One region of the Niveibacterium sp. genome, then DNA from elsewhere that is predicted to be linked to it. Evidence: predicted binding sites of a transcription regulator. Region 1 holds the regulator's gene; each other region holds the start of a gene.
What was found. Region 1 encodes sigma-54, which starts transcription at its own class of promoters, with help from an activator protein. Its sites were predicted from a motif close to TGGCACGCTTNCTGCTNA; they were not measured.

Region 1 (4,313 bases):
CGCTTTCGAATGCACTCTGGATCAGTGGCGGCACTTCACAGCCATCCGCCACGATCATCGCCGGCGGATGCGCCAGCAAGATGCTTTCAAGCTGATGCTGCACCTTGTCGCGTGCCTGGCGGCGAATCCAGCCCAGTTCCGCTTCGCCCATCACCTGGATGCGGTTGGGGTGGATGATGTTGAGGTGGCCGACCAGTTCGGCCGGCCACACCTTCTCGTTCGGGACCTGCACCTCGACATCGAGCGGGCCGGCGAGGTGGCTCAGGCCGAGCCGATCGCGGTTGTCCTCGTAGATGCGGGCGACGCTAGTTCGCCGCATTCGGGTTCCAGTTCACGAACAGGGTGTGTGCCTCGGATGTATCGCTGGCCAGCGTCAGGGCATCGCGGAAGCTGCGGTCGGAGAACATCTGCGCCAGTTCCGACAGGAGGCGCAGGTGATGTTCGGTGGCGCTTTCGGGCACCAGCAGCACGAACATCAGGTTCACCGGCTTGCCGTCCGGCGCCTCGAAGGGCACCGGTTGGGCGAGGCGGATGAAGGCGCCGACGGCGTCGCGCAGGCCCTTGATGCGGCCGTGCGGGATCGCAATACCTTGACCGAGCCCGGTAGAGCCGAGCTTCTCGCGTGTGAATAGCGCGTCGTAGACAGCGCTGCGCGCGAGTCCCTGATGGTTTTCGAAGAGCAGGCCTGCCTGTTCGAAAACGCGCTTCTTGCTGCTCGCGTCAAGGTCGACGAGCACATTGGACGGCGGCAGCAGCGGGGCGATGAGATTCATGCTTGGGGGTTCAGAAATGCACTGCGCGCCCGAAGGCGCGCAGATCCGGGGTCAGCTCATGTTCGGCGCGGGGGCTTTCCGCAAGCTTACGCGCCGGGATTCACTAGAGCGACCGTGATTACGATTCTGCAGACTGGCGCTTGTGCGCCTCGTGGCCGTGATCGTAGGACTTTTCCTTGTGCTTGAGAACCTGCCTGTCCAGTTTGTCCGTCATGGCGTCGATTGCGGCATACAGATCTTCCTCGATGCTCTCGACGAAAATGTCCTTGCCGCGTACATGTACCGTCACTTCCGCCTTTTGCTTCAGCTTATCCACCGACAGGATCACGTTCACGCTGGTGACATGATCGAAGTGGCGAATCACGCGATCCAGTTTCGACGTTACGTAGTCGCGAAGGGCGGCGGTAACTTCGAGATGGTGTCCGGTGATGTTCAGGTTCATGATTTATCCTCTCAGATCATCTTGCGCTGGCTGACCGGCGGGATGTTGAGCGACTCGCGGTACTTTGCGATGGTACGTCGCGCAACGACTATCCCCTGCTGGCCGAGAAGCTCGGCAATCCGCGCATCGGAAAGCGGTTTTTTGCGATCCTCTGCCGCGACCAGCTGGCGAATCAGCGCACGAATCGCCGTAGCTGAACACGCGCCGCCAGAATCCGTGGCGACGTGGCTGCCGAAAAAATACTTCAGTTCAAGGATACCTCTTGGCGTGGCCATGTACTTCTGTGTGGTCACCCGCGAGATCGTCGATTCATGCAGATCAAGCTGCTCTGCGATTTCGCGCAGCGTCAGCGGGCGCATTGCCACGTCCCCATAATCGAAGAACTGCCGCTGGCGGTCAACGATTGCCTGGGAGACCCGCAGGATCGTGTCAAAGCGTTGCTGTACGTTCTTGATCATCCAGCGCGCCTCCTGCAACTGCCCGGCCAGTGATCCGGCCGAGCCACGGTGCTGCTGCAGGATGCCGGCGTAGAGCTGGTTGATCCGCAGCTTGGGCATTGCGTCCGGGTTCAGTGTCGCACTCCAGTGGCCGCGTACCTTGCGCACGATCACATCCGGGATCACATAACGCGTCTCGATTGCGGCAAACCGTGCACCGGGGCGTGGATCGAGGCTGCAGACGAGCTGATGCGCTTCGCGCAGGGTCTCGTCGCTGCAACCCAGATGCCGCTTCAGGCGCACGAAGTCCCGCGCGGCAAGCAGCTCCAAATGCTGTTCGACGATCACCATCGCCGCATCGCGCGCTGTGCTCTCGGGTAGCAAACGCAACTGAAGCTTCAGGCATTCGCCCGGCGAACGGGCGCCGATACCGGTGGGGTCAAGGTTCTGCAGATGCGCCAACGCGATCTGCAACTCGTCGACGTCGACTTCGAATTCGGGTGGCAGCAGTTCGAGCAGTTCTTCGAGCGGCTGGGTGAGGTAGCCATCGTCGTCGAGCGCTTCGATCATGAAGCGCAGCAGCGCGCGATCGCGGTCCGACAGCGGCATCAGGGCGACTTGTTCATCCAGGTGGTCGCGCAGGCTGGTCTGCGCCGCGCGGAATTCCTGGAAGTCCGTCTCGTCGTCCTCGTCGCGACTACCGCTGCCACTGCCGCCGCCTTCGCCGGACCACTCGGTGGGGCCGTCGTCGTAGCTGCCGGCATCGTCAAAGCTCGGTTCGCTCGGTTCGGGTGAGGTCTCCGCTGCCTCCGCGGCGACATCGTTGGCGGTGTCGGTGCGTTCGTCGCCGCTCGGGGTGGTGGCGGACTGGCCCCAGGATTCCGGGTCCGATTCCGCGTCTTCGCGTTCGAGCAACGGGTTCTCGAGCAGCATGCGCTCGATTTCGCTGTTGAGCTCCAGGGTCGATAGCTGCAGCAGCTTGATCGACTGTTGCAGCTGCGGGGTCAGCGCGAGCTGCTGGGAGATACGGAGCTGGAGCGAGGGCTTCATCGTAGGGGTTGCGCGATCAGAGTCGGAAATGTTCGCCGAGGTAGACCTCGCGAACCTTGTCGTTCTGGACGATTTCGTCAGGGCGGCCGCTGGCGAGCACCACCCCTTCGGTGATGATGTAGGCGCGATCGCAGATACCCAGCGTCTCGCGCACGTTGTGGTCGGTGATCAGCACGCCGATGTTGCGATCCTTCAGGAAGCGGATGATCTTCTGGATGTCGATCACGGCGATCGGGTCGACGCCGGCAAAGGGCTCGTCGAGCAGGATCACCTGCGGGTTGGTGGCCAGCGCGCGTGCGATTTCAACGCGGCGGCGCTCGCCCCCCGACAGCGACATCGCGGTGGCGTCGCGCAGGTGCGTGATGCCCAGTTCGCCCAGCAGCTGGTCGAGCCGGGCCGTGAGCTGATCCTTTGGCAGCTTCTGCAGTTCGAGCACCGCGAGGATGTTCTCGGCGACCGTCAATTTGCGGAAGACCGAGTTTTCCTGCGGCAGGTAGGACAAGCCCAGATGCGCCCGCTTGTGGATCGGCAGGTGGGTGATCTCCTTGTCGTCAAGGATGATATTGCCGCCATCGGCGCGGACCAGGCCGACGATCATGTAGAAGCAGGTCGTCTTGCCGGCACCGTTGGGGCCGAGCAGGCCGACGACCTCACCGCTGCCGACTTCGAAGCCAACATCGCGCACGACGGTGCGCGCCTTGTAGCGCTTGGATAGACCGCCTACCTTAAGCAGACTCATCGAACGGCTCTTTCAACACTTTTCTCACGACCTCCGCGGAGAATCCGCGGGCGGTCAGAAAGCGCGCCTGGCGCGCCCATTCCTTTGCATCGCCCGGCACATTGCCAAACTTGCGTGCCCATATGGCCCGGGCGCGTTCCAGCTCTGTTTCGCCCAACTCGCTCGCTAGCGCGTCGCTGATCGTGTCCTGATCCACGCCGCGCTGTGCGAGCTCGTGCTGGATGCGTCGCTGGCCCAGCCTGCCGGCGCGGCTGCGCACATAACTTTCGGCGAAGCGGGCGTCGGACAGCAGGCCCAGTTCGCTCATCCGTTCAAGCACCGCTTCGACCGCTTCCGGCTCGCCATGCGCCGCGAGCTTGCGCGCCAATTCGGCCCGGCTGTGCTCGCGCTGCGCCAGCGTGCGCAGCGCGCGGGCTTTCAGCTCGTCGCTGCTCATCGCTTGTCTTCGTGGCCCGTTCAGGCCGCGGCAGCTTCCCCGGCCGGCAGCTCGGGCAGGCCCAACTGAACGCGGATCTTGTTCTCGATTTCGCGTGCAGTCTCAGGATGCGAGCGCAGGAACTCGCGCGCATTGTCCTTGCCTTGCCCGATCTTCTCGCCGTTATAGGCGTACCAAGCGCCGCTCTTGTCGACGAAGCGTTGCTCGACACCCATGTCGATGATCTCGCCTTCACGCGAGATGCCTTCGCCGTAGAGGATGTCGAAGTGCGCTTCCTTGAACGGTGGCGAGACCTTGTTCTTGACGACCTTGACCTTGGTCTCCGAGCCGATCACCTCGTCGCCCTTCTTGATCGTGCCGGTACGGCGGATGTCCAGACGCACTGAGGCGTAGAACTTCAGCGCGTTACCGCCGGTCGTGGTTTCCGGGTTGCCGA
Region 2 (4,313 bases), on a different contig from region 1:
CTCTTGGCGATTGCGACCTGAAGCATCAGCACTGCGACGCCGACCCAGGCCAGTGCGACGGCGCCTTTCCGATCCGACGCATCGCTGCGATACGCCGACCACAATCCGAGCATCACAACGCACGCGAAGTAGAGCCAACAAGCGCGCGAAGCCGATGCCGCAAGCGAGCAGGCCAGCCAGAGGATCAAGACCGCAACCACAGCCCTTCGCAAATAGCCGCAAACGCCGAGATACCAGGCACCGACAATGCCGAGGCTAAGCAGGCTCGCGTAGTGATTCGGCTGGCCTACGTTGCCGTAGGTCTGTCGGTACACCTTGGGCAGCACGAGGCCACCGAAGGTGACGTCAGCGATCTGAAACGCACCGACGATCGACTGAAAGCACGCAAGGAATACAAACCCCGTCGCAACGACAAGTGCCATCCGGTTCGACTGCGCGGCGTCGCGGGCGTCGTCAGCTGTCCGCGCAGCAAGCACATAGGCAACAACAAATACCACCGCGTAAGCCGCAAACCCGACCGCGAATGGGGTTCGAGAATGGCCCCCAACGAGCGTTGCCGCTACGAACGCAATCGTGACAAATACCGTTACTAGACGAGGAACGGCAATTGAATGCTGAAACGCTTTGAATGCAACGGCGGCGCTCACCAGCATCGCCACCGCAACGAATTCGTTCCAGAAAACGGATTGCGGTGCTGTGCGGGCAAGCACCAGGGGCGGCAGCGCCAGTGTCAGCACCAAGAGCAACTCGGCACCACCCAGAAGCCGCGGCTTACTGCAAAGAGGTTTCACGAAGTCCTTACCAAACGCGGTGCGCACTGCATCGGATTATCAATGCCTGATGAGGGAAAGAACCGATACCGGCCAGATGGCCAGGGGTTCAAGGGTCTTGCGGTCAAAGATCACAGCGCCATCGTGCGCACGCGCTTCGATAGGCAGCACCCCGAGATCCTCGACATTGCGACCAATCGCAGACAGGCGACGTTCAAACTCGCCCGGCAGCAACGATTTGAGCCCCCGCACTCGATCCATCGGGATCAGTTGGTTCCGCAAGGCGTCGCCAGCAGCCGTCAGCGGCTGGTAGTACATTGGCATGGCCGTGACATCCTTGCCGCCCATGATTGCGCCCGCAACGATGTTCGTTCGGGCCTCTTCGTCCTCAGGCAGTGGCGCCCAGACCCAGGTCGGCAGCCTGGCCATGGCTGGGAGCAGTGAAACTTGCCCGCTTGCAACGGCGGCTTCGACTTCGGGCGCATCAATCGCAGTGGCGGATATGACCTCCGCCCGGTCACCAGAAAACACCAAGAACAAGGGCCGCATGGCCCACAGGGCATGCACGCCATAGCCCAAGGCCGCCAATTGCAGAACAACGATAAGCGCGATATCCCGACGCAGTTCTGAACGCGGTTTCTTCGGTGACGCAACGACGACGGTCGCGAGCGGCCCGAGCCCCATGTCGACCATGATCAGCACGCCCACGACCGTTGACGCACCCATCAGATGCCACAGAGGTGAGTAATACCAGCCGATGTACAGCCCGCCGACCACGAGCGTCAGCACGACTGCACTGCACAACATATGGATTGCGAGCGCCTTCAGGCGAAACGACCGCATAGCCTTCCTCAAGTGAATTCGAAGTTACATGCGCGCCGGATCATACCCTCAAGATCAAAATTCGACCGTAGCGCCAAAGCACAAAAGCAAAGGGCCGCTTTCGCGGCCCTTTGCTAGCGGAAACGCAAAACTTCAGCGATTCACACTCTCAAACCATTACTTGCACTCGGACGGAGCAAAACGCGGCAGCAGCGTACCGTTGGTCGCAGCAGCGAATGCAGCGTTGCGGGCCGTTGCATTGCTGTGCGTGGTCGACGAGCACACCCAGTCGATCGTGCCGCCAGCACCGCCTGGCGTGGCAATCGCAGACGCCAGAGTGACAGGCACAGCAGCCGCACCGCCCGGATTCAGGAACGGGGTCAGAACAAGCGTATTCGCGGCGGCGGCGATCGTGCCAACGTTGGTTGCGTTCAGTGCAACGACAATGATGCCAGTAGCCGGCGTCATCGTAATTGATGTCACATACTTCGAAGCGGGCGGCGTGGTGTTGATCTGGGTTTCATACGCAGTCACCCCAGCAGCGCCGTCAGCCGCGTAGGCTTCGGCAACACCAGCCTTAACGGCTTCCGACATCACCAGACCTTCGCTGACCTTCGCGCGGACCGTGTAGTCTTGATAGGCAGGCAGTGCAACCGCTGCCAGGATGCCGACGATCGCGACCACGATCATCAGTTCGATCAGGGTAAAACCCTGCTGGATCTTTTTCATGCTGTTCTCCTCGTTGAGAAATTCGGGCGGGGATACCGCTCGGATTCATATGAGCAGATTGCGTGCCAGTGTCATGCGCGCGGCCGGTATACGGCAAACACTCCGTACCGCAAGGCCTGCCCATCTAGGAGCCTCAACGCCAGCCGAAGAATGTGACGCTTTTCGTCACCCCGACTGACGCGACACGACAAACTATTCAACGAATGCACACCTTCCGCACCTGCTTCATGTCCGTTACGCCCTGCAGTACTTTCTCGATGCCATCCTGGCGCAACGTGCGCATGCCGTCGGCAAGCGCGGCGGTGACCAGCTCCGAGACAGGGGCGCGGGTCTGTACCAGATGCTTGACCTCGGCGGAGCCGACCATCATTTCGTGCAGGCCAACCCGGCCCTTATAGCCCTCGGTGCAATGCTCGCAGCCTTGTGCGCGGTAGAGCAGCAACTGCCCTTCGTGACCGAATTGCGCTTTCCACTCGTCCAATAGCGCTGTCTCGGCTGCGACCGGATCGGCCTGAAATTCCGCCGTCTCGCGCAGGTCTTCGCAGTATTCGGCAATCAGGGCGGCAACTTCGTCGTCGTCCGGGCGGTAGGCCTCCTTGCAGTGCTTGCAGAGTCGCTTTGCGAGGCGCTGGGCAAGCACGCCGAGCAGCGCGTCGGCGAAGTTGAAGGGGTCCATGCCCATGTCAAGCAGGCGCACGACAGATTCCGGCGCGCTGTTGGTGTGCAGCGTGGAGAGCACCAGGTGGCCGGTGAGGGAAGCTTCGATGCCGATCGTCACCGTCTCCTTGTCGCGCATTTCGCCCACCATGATCACATCCGGATCGGCGCGCAAGAACGCGCGCATCACGGCGACGAAATCCAGCCCCGCTTTGCGGTTGACCTGCACCTGGCGCAAACCGCGCTGCGTAATCTCCACCGGGTCTTCCGCGGTCCAGATCTTGGTGTCCGGCGTGTTGAGCTCTTTCAGGATCGAGTGCAGCGTGGTCGTTTTGCCCGAGCCAGTGGGGCCGCAGCAGAAGAAGATGCCGTAGGGCTTGTTGATGGTGTTGCGCAGCCGCTCGAGGTTGCGCGGCGACATGCCCAGATCGGACAGCGGCAGCGGTTCACCATTGGCCAGCAGACGCATCACCACGTCTTCCATGCCACCGGCGGTCGGGATCGTGGCCACGCGCAGCTCGATGTCCAGCGGCCCGTATTTGCGGAAACGGATCTTGCCGTCCTGCGGTTTGCGACGCTCCGAGATATCGAGGTCGCACATGATCTTGATGCGCGTGACGAGCGGGTTGCGGTAGCTCGCCGGCACTTCGATGTAGGGCACCAGAGAGCCGTCCTTGCGGAAGCGTATCAGCGTCTTTTCCTTGCCTGGTCGCGGTTCGATATGGATATCGGAAGCCCCTTGCCGGTGCGCCTCCATGATGATTTTGTTGACCAGTTTGACGAGTTCGTTGTCGGCCGCGGCCGATATCTCGTCCTGCGACGGCGCGTCACGCTCGTCATCACCCAGCCCCGACAGCATGTCCGACACCGAGGCATCATCTAGGACTTGCTCGAACAGTTGCTGCGCGGTCTTCTCGAACTCACGCCGCGTTGTGACTCGGAATGACAGCTTGGCGCCGGGGAACACGTTGTCGGCCACGCGCGCACCGCGCACCTGTTCCGGATCGATCGTCAGGACGACGATGCCTTCCTGCGTTTCTTCAAGCGGCAGCCAGCCCGCCTGCAACACATAGTCCTTCTTGATGTTGCGCAGCAGGTGCATCGACTTGACGCGCTCCTGCCTGAATGGCTCATAGGGCACGCCATAGAAACGGGCCATCGACTCCCCGACGAGCGCCGGCGCAATTCGCACCTCGTCGAGCAGGATCGCTTCGACCGTCGTATTCCGCGCACGCGTCTGTTTCTCGATTTCTTCAAGCTGGTCGGCGGTCACGGCGCCGGTGCGCGTCAGATAGTCATACTTGTTCCGCAGCGGTTTTTCTTGCGACAGGCGCT
Region 3 (4,313 bases), on a different contig from region 1:
TGCTACAGGCGCCCAGCATGGCCAGCAGCCACGCGGCGAGCGTCGCGCGCACCGCGCTCATCTCAGGCTTCATGCGGTAACTCCACGCGGAAATGCGCACCGCCGTCGTCCGGCAGCAGCGCGATGCTGCCGCCGTGCGCTTGCACCATCTCGCGAACGATAGACAGCCCGATGCCGCTGCCCCCGCGCGCGCCTTCGGGCTGGCGGCTGCCCTGGTAGAAGGGGTCGAAGATGCGGCCGCGGTCCTGCCGCGCAACGCCCGGCCCCTGGTCGATGCAATCCACCCAAGCATTGCGCTCGCTGCGCCCCAACACGAAACGCACGAGGCCGCCGTTGGGGCTGAAGCGGATCGCGTTCGACAAGAGGTTGCCGAACACGATCGCGAGCTTGCCGGCATCGGCCACGACGAAGGTGTCCGGCCCGCTCAACTGCACTTCGATACGGCGCGACTGGCAGGGCAGCGCCTGTTCCCGCATCACCGCCTCGATCACCTCGCGCAGCGAGAGCTTCTTGCAGTCGAGCCGGCGCGCGTCGAAAGCCGCCGCGTTGTAGCCGAGCAGCGCCTCGATCCGGGTCTGAAGCAGCACGCTGTTCTCGGTGAGGATCTTCACGACTTCGGCCTGCCCATCCTGCAGGGGGCCGAGCACACGGTCCTCGAGCAACGCGATGCCCTCGTGCAGTGACGCGAGCGGCGTCTTCAGCTCGTGCGACACATGGCGCAGCACCCGCTGGCGATCGGCTTCAAGCTCGGCAAGCCGGCTCCGCAGCCAATCGAGCCGCCGCCCGACGCGACGCAGGTCGGCCGGGCCGCGGATATCCACCGGCGTATCGAAACGATTGGCGCCCAGGTCGTCGATGCTGCGCTCCAGTCGCCCGAGCGGACGCACCAGCCACAGGCCGAACACCAGCGCCAGCACGACACTGCCGGCCAGGGCGGCGAACACCTGCAGGCCGAGGCGCGCACGATTGCCATCCAGCGTATCGAGCAGCTCGCGGTTCTGGTGTTCCACCACCTGCTGCGCTGCGGTGGCGAGTTGTTCGTTGACGTCACCCAGCCGCTGCAAGCCTTCCTGCAGCGGTTGCGCCGCGGTGTCGTCGAGCAGACCGGCCACCGCGCTGGCGGCGGACTCCCAGTCGGCGACATGGCCGCCGAGCGCCGGGCGCAGCGGCTGCAGCGACGCGAGTGCCTCGTCGCGCGCCTGCATGAAGCGGCCGCGCAAGGCCTCGTCGCGCAGCACACGGAACTGCCGCGCGCTGCGCGCCATGTCCACCGTGCGCTCGCCGACCAGTTGCGTCGCGGCCGTCACCTCCACCGCATGGGCCGCGGCGGCGCGACTTTCGGCCGCAAACGCTTCGAGCATGCGCACACCACGCCAGGCCGTGCTGCCGAGGAGCAGCGCGATCAGCAGGAAGGCGACAAGGAGAAGCTGGCGAAAGGAAACCCGGGACATCTGCGGCGAGCGTGGCCATCCACGGCGCGCCGCCGGTGATGCCAATGGAATCAGGAGCCGCGATCAGAACACGCATGCGAGCGCTTGACCAGAGGCAGCGACGCTGTCGTCACATCCCGACACACTTGAGTGCCGCAAGGCCAGCCGGATCGGGGCTTGCCACCGATTTTCGCGTCGCCGTGGAGCGACACTTTTGTGCCAATGGCACCGACAGGCTTCGATGATTATCGCGCAATCGCCCGGCCCGCCGGCACTGGCATGCAAACTGCATTGTCGGCCCTGCCCATGCATCCGGGCGCATCACCGAACCGGCAGGAGTCCACATGATCGCCAAACCCAGCATCCTCGACCAGCACCGCGAATCGCGCAGCATCCGCCGCCCACCGGCATCCGATTCCCTGCCGGGCGTGCCCGACTCTTTCAAACCCGCCGCCTTCCCGGCCACCTCGAGTAGCCCGGTGGCGGACAACCGGCTGGTCGTGGGGCCGCGCGTGAAACTCAGCGGCGCACAGATCCTCGATTGCGACACCTTGCGGGTCGAAGGCCATGTCGACGCCGCGTTGGAAAGCCGCGTGATCGAGATTGCCGCCGGCGGCAGCTTCAACGGCGCCGCGCGAGTCGAGGCAGCAGATGTCAGCGGCCGCTTCGAGGGTGAGCTGCATGTCAGCGGCCGCCTCAAGCTGCGCGCCGGTGCGCAGATCCGCGGCAAGGTGCGCTATGGCAGCCTGGTGGTGGAAGCCGATGCGACGCTGTTCGGCGATGTTGCGCCGGCAAGCCAGGCCGACAACGCCCCCACAGCGGAGCGCCCGAGCGCGCAGATCGCGTCGATCACGGCCTTGCTGGCCTGAGCACATGCGGCGCGGTGGCGCCGCTTCGGCGGCGCATCATTTCAATAATTCTTGTAATATTGAATGATGCATAGGGATAACGCCGCTACGGTCTTCGAATCGCTCGCATCGGGCATCCGGCTCGATGTGTTCCGCCTGCTCGTTCGGCAGGGGCCGGCTGGCATGGTGGCGGGCGACGTCGCCGGTGCGCTCGATATCGCGCCGAACAAACTCTCCTTCCACCTGAAGTCGCTGCTCCACGCCGGGCTTGTCACGGTTGAGCAGGAGGGGCGTTTCCAGCGCTATCGCCCGAACATCGCGCTGGTCGCCGATCTGGTTGCCTATCTCACTGCGGAGTGCTGCGGCGGGCGGCCGGAGGCCTGCGCGGATCTGCCCGCCACGCCGTGTTGCCCCGAAACCGCTGTCGAAGTCGATGAAAGCCATGACGCAAACACCTGACACTGCCAACACACCCGCACCGATGAACGCCTTCGAGCGCGGGCTGAGCCTGTGGGTTTTTCTCTGCATCCTCGCGGGCATTGCGCTCGGCCAGCTGTTGCCCGGCGTTTTCCAGGCGATAGGCCGGCTTGAGTTCGCGCAGGTGAACCTGCCGGTCGGCCTGTTGATCTGGGTGATGATCATTCCAATGCTGGTGAAAGTGGATTTCGGCGCACTGCATCAGGTTCGCCAGCATGTTCGCGGCATCGGTGTGACGCTGTTCGTGAACTGGCTGGTGAAGCCGTTCTCGATGGCCCTGCTCGGCTGGCTCTTCATCCGCCAGCTATTCGCGCCGCTGCTGCCGGCTGAGCAGATCGACAGCTACATCGCCGGGCTGATCCTGCTGGCCGCCGCCCCCTGCACCGCGATGGTCTTCGTGTGGAGTCGCCTGAGCAATGGCGACCCGCTGTTCACGCTGTCGCAGGTGGCGTTGAACGATTCGATCATGGTGTTCGCGTTCGCGCCGCTGGTCGGGCTGCTGCTGGGTATCTCCGCCATCACCGTGCCATGGGCGACCTTGGTCACCTCGGTCGTGCTTTACATTGTGATTCCGGTGATCCTTGCGCAGCTATGGCGCCATCGCTTGCTGGCCAAGGGTCAGGCGGCTTTCGATGCCGCGATGGCGCGCATCGGGCCGTGGTCGATCAGTGCATTGCTGGCCACGCTGGTGCTGCTGTTCGCCTTTCAGGGCGAGGCGATCATTCGCCAGCCCTTGGTGATTGCACTGCTCGCGGTGCCGATCCTGATCCAGGTCTTCTTCAATGCCGGGCTGGCCTACTGGCTCAACCGGCGGCTTGGCGAACAGCACAGCGTCGCCTGCCCCTCGGCGCTGATCGGCGCCTCCAATTTCTTCGAGCTGGCCGTCGCCGCCGCGATCAGCCTCTTCGGCTTCCAATCCGGCGCTGCGCTCGCCACGGTGGTCGGCGTGCTGATCGAGGTGCCGGTGATGCTGCTGGTCGTACGCATCGTCAATGCCAGCAAGCCCTGGTACGAACAACAACCCCGCTGAGAACAGGACGCCCCAAATGAGTCAGGTGACGATCTATCACAACCCCGCCTGCGGTACGTCGCGCAACACGCTGGCGATGATCCGCAATGCCGGCATCGAGCCGGAGGTGGTGCTCTATCTGCAGACGCCGCCCAGCCGGGACACCCTGCTGGCGCTGATCCGCGACAGCGGCCTCGCGGTGCGCGACGTGATCCGCCAGAAGGGCACGCCTTACGAGGAGCTGGGCCTCGCCGACCCGACGCTGAGCGACGACGCACTGATCGACGCGATGCTCGCGCACCCGATCCTGATCAACCGGCCGATCGTCGTCACGCCGCTCGGCACCCGCCTGTGCCGGCCTTCGGAACTGGTACTCGACATCCTGCCGCAGCCGCAGCAAGGTGCCTTCACCAAGGAGGACGGCGAAGCGGTGGTGGACGCGCAGGGCCGCCGCCTGATCTGAGCCAGCGCCGCGCCGCCGCAATCCGGAACGAGATTGTCGTGCACCGGGTAGCGGCCGGCGCCACCGCGAACCATACTGGTTGCACC
Region 4 (4,313 bases), on a different contig from region 1:
ACGTCGAGCCCTGCCCGATGTGCATCATGCAGCGTTACGCCTTCGTCGTGACCGGGCTGTTCGCGCTCATCGCCGCGCTGCATAACCCGCGCGGCCGCGGTGGCCAGCTTTACGCCGCGCTGATCGGCCTCGCCGCGGTAACCGGTTTCGGCATCGCTGCACGGCAAAGCTGGCTGCAGTGGTTCCCGCCGAAGTTCGTCGAATGCGGGCCCGACCTCGAATTCATGATGAACAGCTTCCCGCTCGGGCAAGCCCTGCCGATGATCTTCCAGGGCAGCGGCGACTGCGCCAAGGTCGATTGGACCTTCCTCGGCCTGTCGATCGCGAACTGGGCCGGCCTGTGGTTCGCCGCGCTCTTCGTGATGGCCCTGACCGTACTGCTGCAACGCCGCGAACGGAGCCGCTTCGCGCACTGACGCAAGCCTCGTTCGCGAGGCTTGCGCTAACTTAACCCGAATCCCGATGCAGCACCGTTCAAGTGGGTACCACCACCCACCGGAGCTGCATCATGACCATCCCACGCCTCACCCCCACCCTGTTGCTGTGGGCCCTTCTCGGGTGCCACAACGCCACCGCTTCGCTGGTCGAACTTGAAGTCATCGACCGCGATCGGGCCACACCGATCCAGACCCACACTCACCGCGGCGTGCGCTACGTTGCCGGCACGCCGGGCCAGCGCTATGCGCTGCGCCTGATCAATCAAAGCGGCAGCCGGGTGCTGGTCGTACTGTCGGTCGATGGCATCAACGCCGTCAGTGGCGAGACCGCGGCAGTCACCCAGACCGGCTATGTGCTGGAACCCTGGGCAAGCGCGGAAATTGCCGGCTGGCGCAAGAACATGGCCGAGACGGCGGCGTTCTATTTCTCGGCCCTGCCGGAATCGTACGCAGCCCGCACCGGCCGCCCGGACAACGTGGGCGTAATCGGTGCGGCCGTGTTCCGCGAGCGCGTCGCGCCACCGCCGCTGGCGATGCCCTCCGCAACCGCCCGCAGCGCCGAATCCGCCGCCCCAGCGGCGAGCGACATGGGCGCGCAAAAGACCGAACGCCTCGGGACCGGACACGGTGAGCGTGAATACGCGCCAAGCAGCTACACCGAGTTCGTACGCGCGCGCAGCACACCCGACGAGATCGTGCAGATCCGCTACGACAGCTACGCCAACCTTCTTGCCGCCGGCGTGATCCGGCGCGCGTATGTCACGCCAACGACGCCGCAGGCCTTTCCCGGATTTGTCGCAGATCCCCCGCGCTGATCGCCGCAACCGCGCTGCACCACAATCGACCACAGCGCACCGCAAGTGCGCCGTGGCGGCCCGCCGACATTCCGTTGGCTGGACGGAAAGCCCGATCCGGCGGGCGCCGTGCGTCAGGCACGCGCATTGCTAGGGAAGTACCGACCGGATCATCCGCTGCATGCCGGGCGCCACCGAAGGCCGCCGCTGCAGTTTCGCGATGATCCACCGCAGGGCCACGACGGCCTTCCGGGTGGCAAGCGCGGCCAACGACGGCCGCCGCACGGATCAGCGTAGATCCCCACGAACGCAAACACTTTTCTGCATGGCCGCTGGCCGTGCGCGTTTCGTCGAGGGATGCAACATGCGCAAACTCAAACTGGTGATGGTGGGCAACGGCATGGCCGGCTGCCGCACGCTCGAAGAGCTGATCAAGCTCGCACCGGACATGTACGACATCACCGTGTTCGGGGCCGAGCCGCACCCGAACTACAACCGCATCCTGCTCTCGCCGGTGCTCGCCGGCGAGATGACCGTGCAGGACATCATCCTCAACGACTGGGACTGGTACCGCGACAACGGCATCACCCTGCACACCGGCAAGACCGTCGTCACCATCGACCGCATCAACCGCAAGGTGATCGCGGACGACGGCACCGAGGCCGAGTACGACCGCCTGCTGCTCGCGACCGGCTCGACGCCCTTCATCCTGCCGGTGCCGGGCAAGGATCTGCCGGGCGTGATCGCGTATCGCGACATCAAGGACACCGACGAGATGATCGACGCCGCGGCGAAACACAAGCACGCGGTGGTGATCGGCGCCGGCCTGCTCGGCCTGGAGGCGGCCAACGGCCTCGCGCTGCGCGGCATGGACGTGACCGTGGTGCACATCGGCGAATGGATCATGGAACGCCAGATGGACCCGACCTCGGCGCGCATGCTGCAGAAGGCGCTGGAGGCGAAGAACATGCAGTTCCGCCTTGCCGCCAGCACGGCCGAGCTGATCGCCGGGGAGTCGGGCCGTGTCGCGGCGGTGAAGTTCAAGGATGGCGAGACGATCCCGGCCGATCTGGTCGTGATGGCCGCCGGCATCCGCCCGAATACCGCGCTGGCCGAGAAGGCGGGCCTGCACTGCAACCGCGGCATCGTCGTCAACGACACGCTGCAGACCTACGACCCACGCATCTACGCGGTGGGCGAATGCGCGAACCACCGCGGCACCGCCTACGGCCTGGTCGCACCGCTGTTCGAGCAGGCGAAGGTCTGCGCGAACCACCTCGCGATGTTCGGCATCGGCCGCTACCAGGGCTCGGTGACCTCCACCAAGCTGAAGGTCACCGGCATCGACCTGTTCTCGGCCGGCGACTTCATGGGCGGCGAAGGCACCGAGGACATCGTGCTGCACGACCCCGGCATGGGCATCTACAAGAAGGTGGTGATCAAGGAGAACAGGATTGTCGGCGCGGTGATGTACGGCGACACCGCCGACGGCGCCTGGTACTTCCAGCTGATGAAGGATGCGCAGGATGTGCATGACATCCGCGACCACCTGCTGTTCGGCAAATCGCACCTGGGTGACGTGGGCCACAAGGGCGCCAACAGCGCCGCCAGCCTGCCGGACACGGCGGAGGTGTGCGGCTGCAACGGCGTGTGCAAGGGCACCATCGTCAAGGCGATCAAGACGCAGGGCCTCTTCACGCTGGACGAAGTGCGCAAGCACACCAAGGCATCGAGCTCCTGCGGCTCCTGCACCGGCCTGGTCGAGCAGATCCTGGCCTCCACCGTGGGTGGCGCCTACACGCCGGCCGACTCGAACAACAAGGCGGTCTGCGGCTGTACCGATCTGTCCCACGGTGAAGTGCGCAAGGCGATCCGCGACAACAAGCTACTGACGATTCCGCAGGCGATGCACTTCATGGAGTGGAAGACACCGAACGGCTGCGCAAGCTGCCGCCCGGCACTCAACTACTACCTGATCTCGACCTGGCCGCACGAGGCGCAGGACGACCCGCAGAGCCGCTTCATCAACGAACGCGCTCACGCCAACATCCAGAAGGACGGCACCTACTCGGTCGTGCCGCGCATGCTGGGCGGCATCACCACGCCGGACGAACTGCGCGCGATCGCCGACGCCGCCGACAAGTACAAGGTGCCCACGGTGAAGGTCACTGGCGGCCAGCGTATCGACCTGCTCGGCGTGAAGAAGGAAGACCTGCCGCTGATGTGGGCGGACTTCGCCAAGGCCGGCATGGTCTCCGGCCACGCCTACGGCAAGTCGATCCGCACCGTGAAGACCTGTGTCGGCGCCGAGCACTGCCGCTTTGGCACGCAGCTCTCGATGAGCATGGGCGTCAAGCTGGAGAAGATGCTGTTCGGTATGTGGAGCCCGCACAAGGTGAAGCTCGCTGTCTCCGGCTGCCCGCGCAACTGCGCCGAAGCCGGCATCAAGGACGTCGGCGTGATCGGTGTGGATTCCGGCTACGAGCTCTACGTCGCCGGCAACGGCGGCATCAAGACCGAGGTGGCCGAGTTCTTCGCCAAGGTGAAGACCGACGAGGAGGTGATGGAGTACTCCGGCGCCTTCCTGCAGCTCTACCGCGAAGAGGGCTACTACCTCGAGCGCACGGTGCACTACGTGCAGCGCGTGGGGCTGGATTACGTCAAGAGCAAGGTCGTCGAAGACGCCGCCAACCGCCGCGCGCTGCATGAGCGCCTGCTGTTTGCCCTGCAGGGTTACAAGGACCCGTGGCAGGAACGTACCGAGGGTGCGCTCAAGCGCCCCTACATCCCGATTGCCGTCGTCGCGTAAGGAGAGCCGCCATGAGCGAATGGGAAGACTGGTTTGAAGGCGACGACGCAGCCGACTAGGCCTGCGCCCGACCCCACCCGAATGCACCGCGCCGCGCGCCCCACGGGCCGTGGCGCCAGAGAGGATCTTCATTCATGAGTACAGCCGTCATGGACACAGCAATCGACTGGAAGCGTGTGTGCACGCTCGACGAAATCCCGGTGCTCGGCTCGCGCGTGGTGCGCGGCACGAAGCACGGCGACATCGCGATCTTCCGCACCTCGGACGACGAAG

Region 2: a site for sigma-54 is predicted at 2,372-2,389, ahead of ACE3P0_RS03770 (pilin). Genes of this name have one in related genera too.
Region 3: a site for sigma-54 is predicted at 1,706-1,723, ahead of ACE3P0_RS08570 (polymer-forming cytoskeletal protein). Genes of this name have one in related genera too.
Region 4: a site for sigma-54 is predicted at 1,368-1,385, ahead of nirB (nitrite reductase large subunit NirB). Genes of this name have one in related genera too.

Annotation. Positions count from the first base shown of each region.
Region 1 is NZ_JAYRDJ010000006.1:32,252-36,564, reverse strand. Features, by position in the region: gene hprK (HPr(Ser) kinase/phosphatase) at 1-319, opposite strand, end outside; gene ptsN (PTS IIA-like nitrogen regulatory protein PtsN) at 306-773, opposite strand; gene hpf (ribosome hibernation-promoting factor, HPF/YfiA family) at 892-1,215, opposite strand; gene ACE3P0_RS06425 (RNA polymerase factor sigma-54) at 1,227-2,702, opposite strand; gene lptB (LPS export ABC transporter ATP-binding protein) at 2,719-3,441, opposite strand; gene recX (recombination regulator RecX) at 3,428-3,877, opposite strand; gene recA (recombinase RecA) at 3,898-4,313, opposite strand, start outside.
Region 2 is NZ_JAYRDJ010000003.1:5,373-9,685, reverse strand. Features, by position in the region: gene ACE3P0_RS03780 (Wzy polymerase domain-containing protein) at 1-737, opposite strand, end outside; gene ACE3P0_RS03775 (hypothetical protein) at 831-1,559, opposite strand; gene ACE3P0_RS03770 (pilin) at 1,770-2,321, opposite strand; gene ACE3P0_RS03765 (GspE/PulE family protein) at 2,518-4,313, opposite strand, start outside.
Region 3 is NZ_JAYRDJ010000009.1:83,825-88,137, forward strand. Features, by position in the region: gene ACE3P0_RS08560 (hypothetical protein) at 1-73, opposite strand, end outside; gene ACE3P0_RS08565 (ATP-binding protein) at 63-1,451, opposite strand; gene ACE3P0_RS08570 (polymer-forming cytoskeletal protein) at 1,775-2,299, shown strand; gene ACE3P0_RS08575 (ArsR/SmtB family transcription factor) at 2,366-2,737, shown strand; gene arsB (ACR3 family arsenite efflux transporter) at 2,712-3,785, shown strand; gene arsC (arsenate reductase (glutaredoxin)) at 3,802-4,227, shown strand.
Region 4 is NZ_JAYRDJ010000025.1:61,196-65,508, reverse strand. Features, by position in the region: gene ACE3P0_RS15660 (disulfide bond formation protein B) at 1-416, shown strand, start outside; gene ACE3P0_RS15655 (hypothetical protein) at 509-1,252, shown strand; gene nirB (nitrite reductase large subunit NirB) at 1,596-4,040, shown strand; gene nirD (nitrite reductase small subunit NirD) at 4,202-4,313, shown strand, end outside.